DNA from 3 places in the Kluyvera fluvialis genome. Region 1 is predicted to be linked to each of the others. Evidence: predicted binding sites of a transcription regulator. Region 1 holds the regulator's gene; each other region holds the start of a gene.
What was found. The regulator LexA, encoded in region 1, represses DNA repair genes until DNA is damaged. The targets are predictions, from matches to a motif close to TNCTGTATGTACATACAGNA.
Positions count from the first base shown of each region.

Region 1 (4,842 bases):
TCAACTATGAGTAGCCAGAGTTAAAAAAAGCGGGTCACAGAGGTGGCCCGCTTTTTTGTCTATAAAAGTCTCAGGCTAGGCCTGCGAATTTTATTCATCCTGAGCCGCGCTCTCAATCGTCAGGCGTACATCCGACGTAATCAACGCTGCAAGCATCTGATAAACCTTCATCGTTTGCTCCGGTTCGGCGTCGCCGCTGTCGCTGATATAGCCTTCATCGCGCAGCGTTAACACCAGCGACGAGAATACCGCTTTATCAAAGAACTCCGGCGAGTTGATACCGTGCAGCACCGACAGACGCTGAGCCAGCGTACGGCTCTCTTTTTCCAGCGTGCTACGGTTCATCGACGGGTTGCCGCTCAGCAGCCAGAAGGTGATCGCGTAGCGCTGCAACGTTTCGCGCGCCCCAGCGGCCAGCAGTTGCAGCGTGCGGGAGTGCGACGCGTTGATGAGCAGCTCGCCATCGCTGTCAGTAATCAGCTCCTGACGCACCATTTCAGCCAACAACGTATCGATAACCGCTGGCAGCTCATTGTGTTCCCAGCGCAGGAACAGCTCAGCCTTCAGCATTGGATAGAGGGTGTTGATATAATCCAGTACCTGCTCGCGGGAGATCTGGCGATGTTGGGTCATGATTGACGCCAGCAGCGACGGCATGATCAACATATGTGCGATGTTGTTGCGATAGTAAGTCATCAGCACCGCCTGCTCGCGCGGCAGAATGATGATATCGCCAATGGTATCTTTCTCGACCTCGAACTTGTTCATCTGTAGCGCGTGGTCGATAAGCTCGCTGGCGGAAGCGGTCGGCGCAGTCGCATCCGAGGAATACGGCGCGTTGCGCATCAGAGCCAGATAGCACTCCAACTGCTGCGTAAGCTGCTCGCGCGTGAGTGAACGCTGACGCGACGCCAGCAGTGCGGTACAGCACAGGTTCATGGCGTTCGCCGCACCCGCGTTGTTGATACGCACCATCAACTCGTTTGCCATCTTGTTGACGGTTGGCGTCAGCCACGCCGGACGCACGGCTTCGATAGGATCAATAGACTCGCGCCAATCTGGAACATGGTGGTTCAGATAGGTCATCAGCGGCATTGGTTCGCCAAAGTTGACGTAGCCCTGGCCGAGATTACGCAGCTTGCTCAAGCCCTTCAGCATCTGCGGTAAGCTCTCTTTCTCTTTCGTCGCCCCACGCAGCTCTTTGGCGTAAGTGCCCACTTCCATCACGTGCTCGTAACCGATATAAATCGGCACTAAGGTGATTGGACGGGAACCGCCGCGCAGCATGGCCTGGATGGTCATCGACAGCGTGCCGGTTTTCGGGTCAAGCAAACGGCCAGTACGAGAACGCCCGCCTTCCACGAAGTATTCAACGGAATAACCACGGCTGAACAGTTCGCCAAGATATTCGCGGAACACGGTGGAATAGAGTTTGTTGCCCTTAAAGGTACGGCGAATAAAGAACGCGCCCAGACGGCGGAAAATCGGCCCTGCTGGCCAGAAATTCAGGTTAATACCAGCAGCGATATGCGGCGGCACTAGCCCCTGGTGATACAGCACGTAAGAGAGCAGCATGTAGTCCATGTGGCTACGGTGACAAGGCACATACACAATCTCGTGCCCGTCGTGCGCTAATTGGCGTACACGCTCGGCGTTATGGACGTTAATCCCCTGATACAGACGGTTCCAGGTAAAACTGAGGATACGGTCGGTCAGACGAATCATCTCGTAGGAGAAGTTTGCGGCAATCTCTTCCATCAGCGCAATTGCGTTTTGCTGCGCTTTTTCGTGGGAGATTTTTTTGCTGCGCGCTTCGTCTTCTACCGCTTTCGCAATCGCTTTTGACGCCAGCAGTTTCTTGAACAGGTCGTGACGTGCAGGCAGGCGTGGGCCTACCGCCGCCAGACGCTGGCGAGCAAAGTGCATACGGGCAACGCGCGCCAGTTTCTGGGCGATGGTTTTATCCGTACCGTGCTCGTCGGCCATACGGCGCAAAGAGACTGAAGGCGAGAAACGCACAAAGCTGTCGCGTCCAAGCCAGGAGACTGCGAAGAACTTTTGGAAGCCGTTCAGCATCCGCAGCGGCGGGTTCACCTCGCCTTTTTCGCGACCCGGCGCGCGACCAAACATCACCGATACCGGCACCATTTGCACATCCAGGTCTGGATTGCTGCGGTGCAAGTCGAGATAGTCGTGGAACAGTTTGATCGACTCTTCTTTCGGCGTGTAATAGGTGAACACGCGGGGGCCGCCGTGGATGAACACATAGCGCGGCAGTAGAGTGCCGTCGATTTCTAACGGCTCAAGCGGGTCGGGAAGATCGTGTGCAAGACACTGGGCGCGCAACGTCAGCAGGTCGGCCTTAGAATTATAAGGCAGGACGTACATAATTGGACGTGACGTATCCAGCCCCAGCTCCTGAGCAGGTTCTGCCGGGATAGACTTGCTTTTTACCAAGACACTTAATGGTAAATTCAGTAATTTATAGTAAATTCGTGGCCAGCCGGACATAAACGATGTAAAGCCTCTGGTTAATCATGCAAATGCGCGGCAAGAATAGCAGAAAGTTTGCAAGATTTCTGTTCTGCCGCCTCATAATACACGAAGTAATTCGAGGCACGGCCAACGTAGCCGCCGCTCGGATTACGCCGTAAAAAGACGTATTGTCATTGACGTAATAATATAAAGGTTCTTGAGATGGCTAATAATACCACTGGGCTTACCCGAATCATCAAAGCCGCTGGCTATTCCTGGAAGGGATTTCGCGCGGCATGGATCAACGAAGCGGCGTTCCGCCAGGAAGGTGTGGCCTCGGTTGTCGCAATTATTATCGCCTGCTGGCTGGATGTTGACGCCATCACCCGCGTGCTGCTCATCGGTTCCGTCCTGTTGGTGATGATAGTGGAAATTCTCAATAGTGCACTGGAAGCGGTCGTTGACCGCATTGGCTCTGAATATCACGAGCTGTCCGGGCGGGCGAAAGATATGGGGTCGGCGGCGGTGCTGCTGGCTATTTTTGTCGCGCTGTTCACCTGGGGCACGCTACTGTGGGCTCATTTCCACTAAAGCTGTGAAAACTGCCTGATTTTGTGTGTTTTATGGTTCCAAAATAGACACTAGCTGTATATACTCACAGCATAACTGTATATACACCCAGGGGGCGGAATGAAAGCGTTAACGGCCAGGCAGCAAGAGGTGTTTGATCTCATTCGAGATCACATCAGCCAAACGGGTATGCCGCCAACGCGTGCGGAAATTGCTCAGCGCTTGGGGTTTCGTTCCCCAAACGCCGCTGAAGAACATCTGAAAGCACTGGCGCGTAAAGGCGTCATCGAGATTGTATCTGGTGCTTCTCGCGGTATCCGTCTGCTGGTGGAAGAAGAAGAGGGCCTGCCGCTGGTGGGCCGCGTCGCGGCGGGTGAACCGCTGTTGGCGCAACAGCATATCGAAGGTCACTATCAGGTTGACCCGTCACTGTTCAAACCTAGCGCCGACTTCCTGCTACGCGTTAGCGGTATGTCGATGAAAGATATCGGCATTATGGACGGCGACCTGCTGGCAGTACATAAAACTCAAGATGTGCGTAACGGCCAGGTTGTCGTCGCGCGTATCGACGAAGAAGTGACGGTAAAACGCCTGAAAAAACAGGGTAACGTCGTCGAACTTCTGCCGGAAAACAGCGAGTTTTCACCTATCGTGGTTGATCTGCGCCAGCATAATTTCTCCATCGAAGGGCTGGCCGTTGGCGTTATTCGCAACGGCGAGTGGCTGTAACCCCCATTCTCTAATGGCTGCGATACTTCTGCTATCGCAGCCTTTTTCCTTTCTGGTTGATCTCAATGTCGCTATTAACTCCAGCCGATAAAGCTCTGTGGCGTCTGGCGCTACCGATGATTTTCTCCAATATCACCGTCCCTTTGCTTGGGCTGGTCGATACCGCCGTGATTGGTCATTTAGACAGCCCCGTTTACCTGGGCGGCGTGGCTATTGGCGCCACCGCAACCAGCTTCCTGTTTATGCTGTTGTTGTTTTTACGCATGAGCACCACAGGGCTTACTGCCCAGGCTTTTGGCGCGAAAGACCCGCTGGCGCTGGCTCGCGCGTTGGTGCAACCGCTGGCGTTGGCGCTAGGGGCGGGGCTTTTAATTATCGTATTACAAACTCCGCTAATTCATCTGACGCTCTCTATCGTGGGCGGCAGCGGCGAAGTGTTAGAACAGGCGCAGCGTTTTCTCTCCATTCGTTGGCTGAGCGCCCCGGCATCGCTGGCGAACCTGGTGCTGCTGGGCTGGCTGTTGGGCGTTCAGTATGCCCGTGCGCCGGTGATTTTGCTGGTGGTGGGCAACGTGCTGAATATCGTGCTCGACCTGTGGCTGGTGATGGGGCTGCACATGAATGTGCAGGGCGCGGCACTGGCAACGGTCATTGCTGAATACGCCACGCTGTTAGTCGGCCTGGGTATGGTGCGTAAAGTATTGGTATTGCGTGGTATCTCATGGGCGATGCTGAAAAACGCCTGGCGCGGCAACCTGCGCCGCCTGCTGGCGCTCAACCGCGATATCATGCTGCGCTCGCTGTTGCTCCAGCTTTGCTTTGGCGCGGTGACGGTCTTTGGCGCGCGCCTGGGTAGCGATGTCGTGGCGGTTAACGCGGTGCTGATGACTATGCTGACCTTTACCGCTTACGCGCTGGATGGTTTTGCCTATGCTGTGGAAGCCCATTCAGGGCAGGCTTACGGCGCGCGCGATGGCAGCCAACTGCTGGAAGTCTGGCGAGCGGCATGTCGTCAGGCTGGCATCGTGGCGCTGGCTTTTGCGCTGGTATACGCCATTTTCGGCGAGT
Region 1 is NZ_AP046142.1:4,566,644-4,571,485, reverse strand. It holds gene AC6I4B_RS21600 (pilus assembly protein) at 1-14, shown strand, start outside; gene plsB (glycerol-3-phosphate 1-O-acyltransferase PlsB) at 91-2,511, opposite strand; gene AC6I4B_RS21590 (diacylglycerol kinase) at 2,698-3,066, shown strand; gene lexA (transcriptional repressor LexA) at 3,166-3,774, shown strand; gene dinF (MATE family efflux transporter DinF) at 3,840-4,842, shown strand, end outside.

Region 2 (4,842 bases), 1.5 Mb from region 1:
GCCGTTTACCTGGTAGTTGACACCGGTCAGGATCGACTCATCGTTATCGCGCAGCGAAACGGTGGTTTGCGTGAGGAGCTGTAGGTACTCTTTTTCTTCTGGCGCCTTGACCAGCAAGAAAGGAGAGACACCTTGCGGATGCAGGAACTGCTCCAACGCATAATGCAAACGCGCCTGGAGTTCGCTAAAGAGAGAGTCATTTTCTGAGGCTAAGTCAGGCAGGGCAAATAGCGCCTGGTATGCCTCAGTCGCAGGGGCGAGAAAGCGCCGGGAAAGAGTATTTATAGTCAATGTCGCTATTTTTAGTCAGATGTAAAGTGCGTGATTATACCTGATGCCGCAGGGAAGCTCACGGAGAATAGGGAAGTATCTTTTATGGTTGGCTTTATTGGTATCACAGTTGCAGATTTCTTCTCAGCACATTGAGAAAAAACTGTTATCCTGAAAAGAGTTATACGGTCACACTGAGATCGCAATGAAATATCAACAACTGGAAAATCTTGAAAGCGGCTGGAAGTGGAAATATCTGGTGAAAAAACACCGGGAAGGCGAACCCATCACCCGTTACATTGAAGCCAGCGCCGCACAAGAGGCCGTCGATGTTTTGCTGAAACTGGAACATGAACCGGTACAGGTTAATGACTGGATTATCCAGCATATTAATCCGCAGCTGGTCAACCGAATGAAGCAGACGATTCGTGCACGCCGTAAGCGCCATTTTAATGCCGAGCATCAGCATACTCGCAAGAAGTCTATCGACCTGGAGTTTGTGGTCTGGCAGCGGTTAGCTGGGCTTGCACAGCGCCGTGGTAAAACGTTATCTGAGACGGTTGTTCAACTGATTGAAGATGCGGAAAACAAAGAGAAGTATGTCAGTAAGATGTCCAGCCTTAAGCATGATCTGCAAGCTATGCTCGGCAAAGAAAAGTAACGCGATTTCTGATAGGTAAGTCATCGGTTGTGTGCTGAATTACAGACAAAAAAAACCCCGCAATGCGGGGTTTTTTATTAGACGGGAACTTAAGCCTGAGGCTGAGTTACAACGTCTTTGCTACCTTTAACTTCGATCTCTACACGACGATCTGGAGCCAGGCAATCGATCAGCGCAGCTTTCGCTTTCACGTTGTCGCAGGTGTTGCCAGTAACTGGGTTAGATTTACCCATGCCACGTGCGGAGATTTTGTCAGCTGGGATACCTTTAGAGATCAGGTAATCAACAACAGACTGTGCACGTTTTTCGGACAGACCCTGGTTGTAAGCTTCGGAACCGATGCGGTCAGTGAAGCCCAGAACCACTACGGAACCGTCTTTCGGATCCAGGTTGCTCAGCTGGCTGTACATCTGATCCAGAGCCTGCTTACCTTCTGGTTTCAGGCTAGCTTTGTTGAAGGTGAACAGAACGTCAGACTTCAGAGTGAAGTGTTTGGTCTGTACTTCTGGAGCTGGAGCTGGAGCTGGAGCAACTACTGGAGCCGCATCCTGCTGGCCGAAGCGGTAGGAAACGCCTACGCTCAGCATACCGTTATCAGGACGAACACCTACAGTGTTTGCGTCGCCGATGTTGTTAACCCACTGGTATTCCAGACGGGTAGCGATGTCACGAGTTACAGCCCACTCAACGCCGCCAGCGAATACTGGGGAAACGCCGGTGTCGTGGTGATCGCCAGCGATGTTGTTGCTGGAGTCAGCACGCCATACCATACCACCCAGACGAGTGTATACGTCCAGATCGTCAGTTACTGGGTAACCCAGTTTAGCGGTCAGCTGAACGCCCTGAGCTTTCAGTGCGCCATTGGTCTGGCTACCGGTGTATTCCATACGGCCCAGCCAGTCGTAACCCATTTCGAAACCAACGTACGGGTTAACCTGGTAACCACCGAACGCGCCTGCGCCCAGCTGGCTGTTGTGGGTAGAACCGTTGTTGTTCAGGTCACTCTGGTACCAGCCAGTGTCATGGAACTGGGACCAACCCAGTTTACCACCAGCATACCAGGTGTTGTCTTGCGGAGCGGCCTGCGCTACAGAAGCGAAGCCTGCCAGTGCCACTGCAATCGCGATAGCTGTCTTTTTCATTTTTTGCGCCTCGTTATCATCCAAAATTTGCCATGAAGTTCTAAGTAGACTCACGGTTAAATCCTTCACCGGGGGCGTGGCTTAGTTAATTACTCAGCAGATATCTGCGGTGTTAAGCTGAGCACCCCTGGCGATGTAAAGTCTACAACGTCGCTGAAAACTTACAAGTGTGAACTCCGTCAGGCTTATGAAAAAAAAAGAGTTGTATACGCAATATTTAACAAATAAGTCTAAAAAATAACCAATAAAAAACACTGAGAACCGCACCAGACAAGCATTCTGCTAAAAATATCGCATAAAAACGGACAGATAAAAAAGGTGCAAAAAAAATCCCAGGAATAATCCTAATTTCCGTTAATGGTACAAATTCGAGTGAATTTTTAGCCCATTAAATTGTCCAGTTGGGTGAGACGCGGTCGTAACTGGTCGCATAATGAACACCATTGCATTACCTTCCTCTGCGGCAGCCAGTAAACGCGTATGCTCTTCTGAAGACAATTCTTCTGTTAACCAACCGATAACTACACTGTAATTCCCGGTGCGTAATGCACGAACCATCGCATCAAGCATGTCATACGATGACATTTGGCGTAGTTGCATCACTTTCGCTAATGGTAGGCCAGAGGCTTGCACCCATTGGCGGCTCAGCTTCTGCTGTGGGGTAAGCCAAAGCTGCCAGCGCGACTGTTGCCCCAACTGCTGGAGTAATGGCAGCAGTAGCATTTGCGCCATCATAGGCTGATCTTCTCTGTACAGCACTTCGCTGACGAACGCCGTAGACGTACTTTTTGCAGGTGCAAAAGCATGAGAAGCCGTTGTAGCAACAGCGGCAGAAGATTGATTTACAACACCAGAAATATACATAGCTAATCCAACCTTGTGGGTTACTGTATGCATATACAGTACTACCCGTAAAATTAAAGATCAACCTCAATTTCTGAAAGTGACTCGCAAAATTGCATAGTAATTGCACGGTATGACAAATACACCTTGCTGTACTGAACGAACTTCCCTATGTTGCTTATTATGTATCCCATTAACGGATCTAATGTTTTCATGTCCATGATTATTAAGGATTGATCATGAAAATAATATCATATAGACGGATCTATCAATCCAAGGAATATTTCGAGTCCTTGGGCAAAGTTAAGTCACGAGCACTGTTTGGTGGCTATAGCCTTGCTATCGATAACACGGTTTTTGCTATGGTTGCGGAAGGTGAGCTGTATCTGAGGGTATGCGAAAAAAACGCGACCTATCAGGCGCAGCACTCCCCACCGTTGCTTACGCTACAAAAGCGAGGGCGTTCACAGCAGTTAAAATATTTTCAGGTTGACGAGAGTTTGTGGGGGGATAGGCCAGTATTGGTGCAGTTGGGAATGTGCGCGTTGGAGGATGCGCAACAGGAGAAAATGCAGCGCAAACAGGTGCCACGCTTGAAAGATTTACCGAATATCTCTTTTCGTATGGAGCAGTTGCTGAATGAAGTCGGCATTAAGGATAGCCGATCGTTACAGCAAATGGGGGCGAAAACCGCTTGGTTATTACTACGGCAGATTCGCAAGCAGTTAAGTGTTGATGTGCTTTATTCGCTTGAAGGGGCAATTACTGGCGTTCATGCTGCGGCACTCCCGGCGCAAAGACGCCAGGAGTTACAGGAATGGGCACAAAGCTATACCCAAGAACCATAGCTGATATGGCGTTATGCCAGAACCTGCTTTTGTAGCCGACAGATTTCAGGTAGTAGAGAAATCATCAGGCCAATTTGTTGCAATACCAATGGCTCTTTGCTGTCTGGACGAGGATCAAGATGCTGAATTCGTGCGGCTAACCCCGTTAATGCTTGCTGCACCCGCTCTTCGTCAGAAGGCAGGTGATGCAGAGCATCATCGACGTAGCAGACGGCGTCGTCCAAAAGAGCCAAAATTTCTGCAGTGTTCAGTTTCTCTCGATGTGCCCCGAGTGCGGAAATGTAGCTGGTTAAAGTATGGTTCAGACACAGTAGACGGAAGGCTGTTTCCCGCATTTCAGCGGTCACCTTCGGTTCGCTGGACATGTTCGATACCACTGACGCCAGTTCCGCATCTCGATTATGCGCATCGCGTCGCGCAATTCGATACGCAAGGCGATTATCACGCCCCTGGTGATACTGCTCCAGAATGGCATCCAGATAACGGCAGTTGGCATCGATAGCGCGTTCCAGTACACGCGGCAGGTTGCGGAACTTCCAGTCTGGCCAGATAAAACTCACCGCAAACCAGGCAATACCACAACCTATCAGCGTATCAATCACGCGCGGCAACGCCACTTCAAAGCCCTCGCCAAGCAAGTTAAAGCACAAGAGCACCAGTAACGTAATGAACATGGTGGCATGGGCATATTGCACGTTGCGAAAAGCGAAGAACAGCACGCCGGTAATAACGATAAGCGCCAATTGTCCTTCCAGTGATGGTACTAGCCACAGAATTGGCAGGCCGAGCGCGACACCGACCAACGTGCCGATAATACGCAGCGCCAGGCGGTGACGGGTGGCGCTATAGTTCGGTTGGCAGACAAACAGGCTGGTGAGCAAGATCCAATAGCCGTGTTGCAGCCCGGTAAACTGAATAAAGGCGTAGCCTGCGCACAGAACCAGCGACATGCGCACTGCATGGCGAAAGAGGGCCGACTCTGGCGACATGTTGCGGCTCAGGTGCGAACGAATATCGGCAAAACCGTGCAGGCTGTCATCTGCCAGCAGCGTTTCAGTTTCGCTTCTGGCCTGCGACT
Region 2 is NZ_AP046142.1:3,108,144-3,112,985, reverse strand. It holds gene AC6I4B_RS14785 (AAA family ATPase) at 1-291, opposite strand, end outside; gene matP (macrodomain Ter protein MatP) at 476-931, shown strand; gene ompA (porin OmpA) at 1,021-2,073, opposite strand; gene sulA (SOS-induced cell division inhibitor SulA) at 2,428-2,937, opposite strand; gene AC6I4B_RS14765 (TfoX/Sxy family DNA transformation protein) at 3,156-3,764, shown strand; gene yccS (YccS family putative transporter) at 3,776-4,842, opposite strand, start outside.
Region 2: the regulator LexA is predicted to act here: its motif matches at 2,959-2,978, upstream of sulA (SOS-induced cell division inhibitor SulA).

Region 3 (4,842 bases), 130 kb from region 1:
ATAAACATTGTGTTATATAGGTTTTCCTGAGGAAATAATTTTTCAAACATCAGGAATTTAATAGAATTTATCTAGCATTGATACTTCTCATAAATAAATTCACGAGCACGATATAAATAGTAATGCTAATTAGTCGGTTATTTTGGGGAACAGAGTCCAGATGATGTAGCCTGAGCGATGGTCAAATATCTGAGATCACGACTCGACTGAAGGATTAGCAGGGGAGACAACATCAGTACGGTGGGCAGAATACTTTGCTACGCCCGCTATCAGGTAAAAATGTTAAACGCCAGCAATATTGCTGGCGTTTGTGCTGCCATTACGCCTGACGCAGGTTCTGCGCGGCTTGTACCATGTTCGCCAGCGCGGCACGGGTTTCCGGCCAGCCGCGCGTTTTCAGGCCGCAGTCTGGGTTCACCCACAGGCGTTCTGCCGGAATACGCAGGGCGGCTTTCTTCAGCAGCGCCTCAATCCATTCGACGCTTGGTACGTTTGGCGAGTGAATGTCGTACACGCCAGGCCCAATGTCATTCGGGTAGTCAAACTCTTCGAACGATTCCAGCAGTTCCATATCAGAGCGCGAAGTCTCGATGGTTATCACATCGGCATCCAGCGCGGCGATGGAATCCATGATGTCATTGAACTCGCAATAACACATGTGAGTGTGGATCTGGGTGTCATCGCGCGCCACGGCGGCGTTGATGCGGAAGGCTTCCACGCCCCATTCCAGATAGGCCGCCCAGTCGCTGCGGCGCAGCGGTAAACCTTCGCGCAGCGCCGGTTCATCAATCTGAATAATACCGATACCTGCCGCTTCCAGATCCGCCACTTCGTCACGCAACGCCAGCGCAATTTGTTTAGCGATGGTTTCACGAGTCACATCTTCACGCGGGAACGACCAGCACAGAATCGTCACCGGGCCGGTCAGCATACCTTTCACCGGTTTATCGGTCAGAGACTGTGCATATTTTGCCCACTCAACGGTGATCGCTTCTGGGCGGCTAACGTCGCCAATCACCACCGGCGGCTTCACGCAGCGGGAGCCGTAACTCTGCACCCAACCGTTTTGGGTGAAAACAAAACCGTCCAGATGCTCGCCAAAATATTCCACCATGTCGTTACGCTCGGCTTCGCCGTGTACCAGCACATCCAGACCTAAACGCTCCTGCTCAATAATCGCCTGCTTGATATGTTCGGCAATGCCAGTGCGATAGTGGTTGGCATCCAGATTGCCCTTTTTAAAGTCCAGACGCAGGCCACGAATTTCGGTGGTTTGCGGGAATGAGCCAATCGTGGTGGTCGGCCAGGCTGGCAGGTTAAAACGCGCTCTCTGCGCCTGCGCACGCACTTCATAAGGATTGGCGCGCTGGCTGTCCTGGGCGCTAATCGCCGCCAGACGTTTTTCAACGCCAGCATTATGTACCCGCGTGGAGTGGCGGCGCGCCTGAATCGGGGCGCTCCATTCCGCCAGCGCACGGGTGTCGCCGCTGTTGAGCGCATCGCGCAGCAGCGCCAGCTCTGCACATTTTTGCAGGGCGAAGGCAAACCAACTCTTCACTTCCGCATCCAGACGGGTTTCAACGCTGAGATCGATAGGGCTGTGCAGCAGGGAGCACGAAGAAGCCACCCACAGCGCACGTTTGCCGACGATCGCTTTAATTTGTGCGTATTTTTCGCTGAGATCGGCACGCCAGACGTTACGCCCGTTCACCAGTCCGGCAGACAGCAGCCAGTCGGCAGGCAGACGCTGATGCAGTTCCGCAACATCATCTTTACCGTGTACCAAATCAACGTGTAGCCCCTGCACCGGCAGCGCGGCGATGGTATCGAGGTTCGGCGTGACACCTTCAAAATAGGTGGTCAGCAGCAGCTTCACCCGACCTGCCAGCGCATCGTAAGCCGGTTTAAAGGCATTCAGCCATTCTTGCGGCAGCTCCAACACCAGCGCCGGTTCGTCGATTTGTACCCATTCGATGCCACGTTTTGCCAACTCTGCCAGCACCTGTTGGTAAACCGGTAGAATATCGTTGAGCAGGCTCAGCCGGTCAAACGGTTCGCCCTTCACTTTACCCAGCCACAGGTAAGTCACCGGCCCCAAGAGCACAGGTTTCACTTTGTGCCCCAGCGCCAGCGCCTCATCAACCTCATCCAGCAGTTGCGTCCAGGTCAGTTTGAACTGCTGGCCTTTCACAAACTCAGGCACCATATAGTGATAGTTGGTGTTAAACCATTTGGTCATTTCCGCCGCTGCCGCAGGTTCGCCGGTCGGTGCACGGCCACGGCCAATACGGAAAAGCGTGTCGATATCCACAGAGCCGTCTTTGTTCTGATGACGAGCTGGCACGTTACCCAGCAGCAGGCTGGTCGTCAGAACATGATCGTACCAGGCGAAATCGCCCACGGGCAGCAGGTCAATGCCCGCGTGCTTTTGCTGATCCCAGTGGCGGGCGCGCAGCTCGCGCCCCACCGCCAGCAGTTCTTCACGGGAGGCATGACCCGCCCAGTAGCTTTCTTGCGCTTTTTTCAACTCGCGACGCAGGCCAACGCGAGGAAAACCGAGGGTATGGTTCAATATTGTCATTTTTCTTCCTCTAATAAATTGTAAATCCTTTGGATTTTGAATTTAGGGAAGGCGGCAAGTTTGCTCATCCCAGGGAGCTTACAACAGTAAGTGACCAGGGTGAGCCGACGCCGCCAACGCGCCATAAATTTAAAAGACGAAGGATTTTAGCCATCCAGATGTTTACACATCCATAATTGACAGTTACTGTATATTCCTCAAGCGCAAATTGTTCATGCCGAAGTGAAGGACTTTCATGATCGAAATTAAACATCTGAAAACGCTCCAGGCGTTGCGGAACTGCGGCTCGCTCGCCGCTGCAGCGGCAACGCTGCACCAGACACAATCCGCCCTTTCTCACCAGTTTAGCGATCTGGAGCAGCGCCTCGGCTTTCGACTATTTGTCCGCAAGAGCCAGCCGTTGCGCTTTACCCCGCAAGGCGAGATTTTGCTTCAGTTAGCAAGCCAAGTGCTGCCGCAAATTAGCCAGGCGCTACAGGCCTGCAATGAGCCGCAGCAAGCCACGCTGCGCATTGCCATTGAGTGCCATAGCTGTATTCAGTGGCTGACGCCAGCGCTGGAGAACTTCCACAAACAGTGGCCGCAGGTGGAAATGGACTTTAAGTCTGGAGTCACCTTCGACCCGCAGCCTGCGCTACAGCAGAGCGAGCTGGATATCGTGTTGACCTCCGATATTCTGCCGCGTAGCGGGCTGCACTATTCACCGATGTTTGATTACGAAGTACGCCTGGTACTGTCGCCAGAAAGCACGCTGGCGAGCAAAGCGCGCATCACACCGGAAGATTTAGCATCGGAAACGCTGCTGATTTATCCGGTGCAGCGTCAACGCCTGGATATCTGGCGTCATTTCCTTCAGCCAGCCGGAATTAGCCCGCAGTTGAAAAGCGTGGATAACACGCTGCTGCTGATTCAGATGGTTGCCGCACGAATGGGCATTGCCGCGCTGCCGCACTGGGTCGTGGAGAGTTTTGAGCGCCAGGGTCTGATTGTGACCAAAACCCTGGGCGAAGGGCTGTGGAGCAGGCTGTACGCCGCCGTACGTGATGGCGAGCAGCGTCAGCCAGTTATGGAGGCGTTTATTCGCTCAGCGCGGAACCACGCTTGCGATCACCTGCCGTTTGTGAAGAACGCGGAGCGACCCACTTACGATGCACCCACAGTGACGCCAGGATCACCGCAGCACCTGTAAGGAAGCTCGGCCAGTGGGGCTGTTGATGCCAGATTGCCAGGTTAACCAGCAGCCCCGCAGGCACATGCATGTTATTCATAATGCCCAACGTTCCCGCATCGACCTGCGTCGCACCGTAGTTCCACATAAAGTAGCCAATCCCCGATGCCACCACGCCAAGAAACACCAGAATGCCCCACTGTAAGTGGGTTTCCGGTATTTTCTGCGCATTGCCGAGCAGTGACCAGGCAACTGCCGCCACCACAAACGCGCCAAGATAGAACCAGGCAAAAGCGTTATGCTGCGGCATTGGGCGGGTTTCCATCAGCCGTTTATAGCCCACCATGCCAATCGCAAAGCTGATATTCGATAGCTGTACCAGGAGCAGGCCAGTCCAGAAATGGTCAGTCACCTGGTCATAACGAATAATCCCTGCACCAACCACTGCCAGCAGCGCACTGAATGCGTAGCCCCAACGCAGACGGCGGCCACTCATTAAGTCATAAATCAGCGTGATATAGAGCGGTGTCAGCACAGTAAACAGCAGCAGCTCCGATACGGTGAGGTACAGATAGGCGTGGAAACTCAGCATATACATAATGCCCAGTTGCATTGCGCCCACCAGCATATACAGGCCAACGGTTTTTAGGCTGTGCCCACGGGTACGCAGAAACGGTAAAAACACCAGCGCCGCCAGGCCAACACGCACCAACACCGCGAAATAGCTATCCACATGCCCGGCAAGATATTCGCCGTAGAAGCTAAAAGAGAAGGCCCACAGAATAGTGGTGATAATAAGTAGCGCCACAATGAATGTCTCATAAGAAGATGAGCACTCATTGTAGCGGAGATGCAGGTTGACAACTGACCACTTAATAGCCAGATATCATTTTTTAATCGAGATACAACTTACGCAAATAGTGCGGAACCGCATCATCGGCGTTAGAGCCAATCACTTCCAGATTCGGATGCAAATCTTTCAGGCGCTGATGCGCTCCTTCCATGATGCAACCTTTACCTGCCATCGACAGCATTTCGGCGTCGTTCATGCCGTCACCAAAAGCGATGCAATCTTTCAGCGTATAGCCCATCG
Region 3 is NZ_AP046142.1:4,696,366-4,701,207, forward strand. It holds gene metE (5-methyltetrahydropteroyltriglutamate--homocysteine S-methyltransferase) at 320-2,581, opposite strand; gene metR (HTH-type transcriptional regulator MetR) at 2,817-3,770, shown strand; gene AC6I4B_RS22170 (carboxylate/amino acid/amine transporter) at 3,658-4,557, opposite strand; gene yigL (sugar/pyridoxal phosphate phosphatase YigL) at 4,643-4,842, opposite strand, start outside.
Region 3: the regulator LexA is predicted to act here: its motif matches at 2,766-2,785, upstream of metR (HTH-type transcriptional regulator MetR).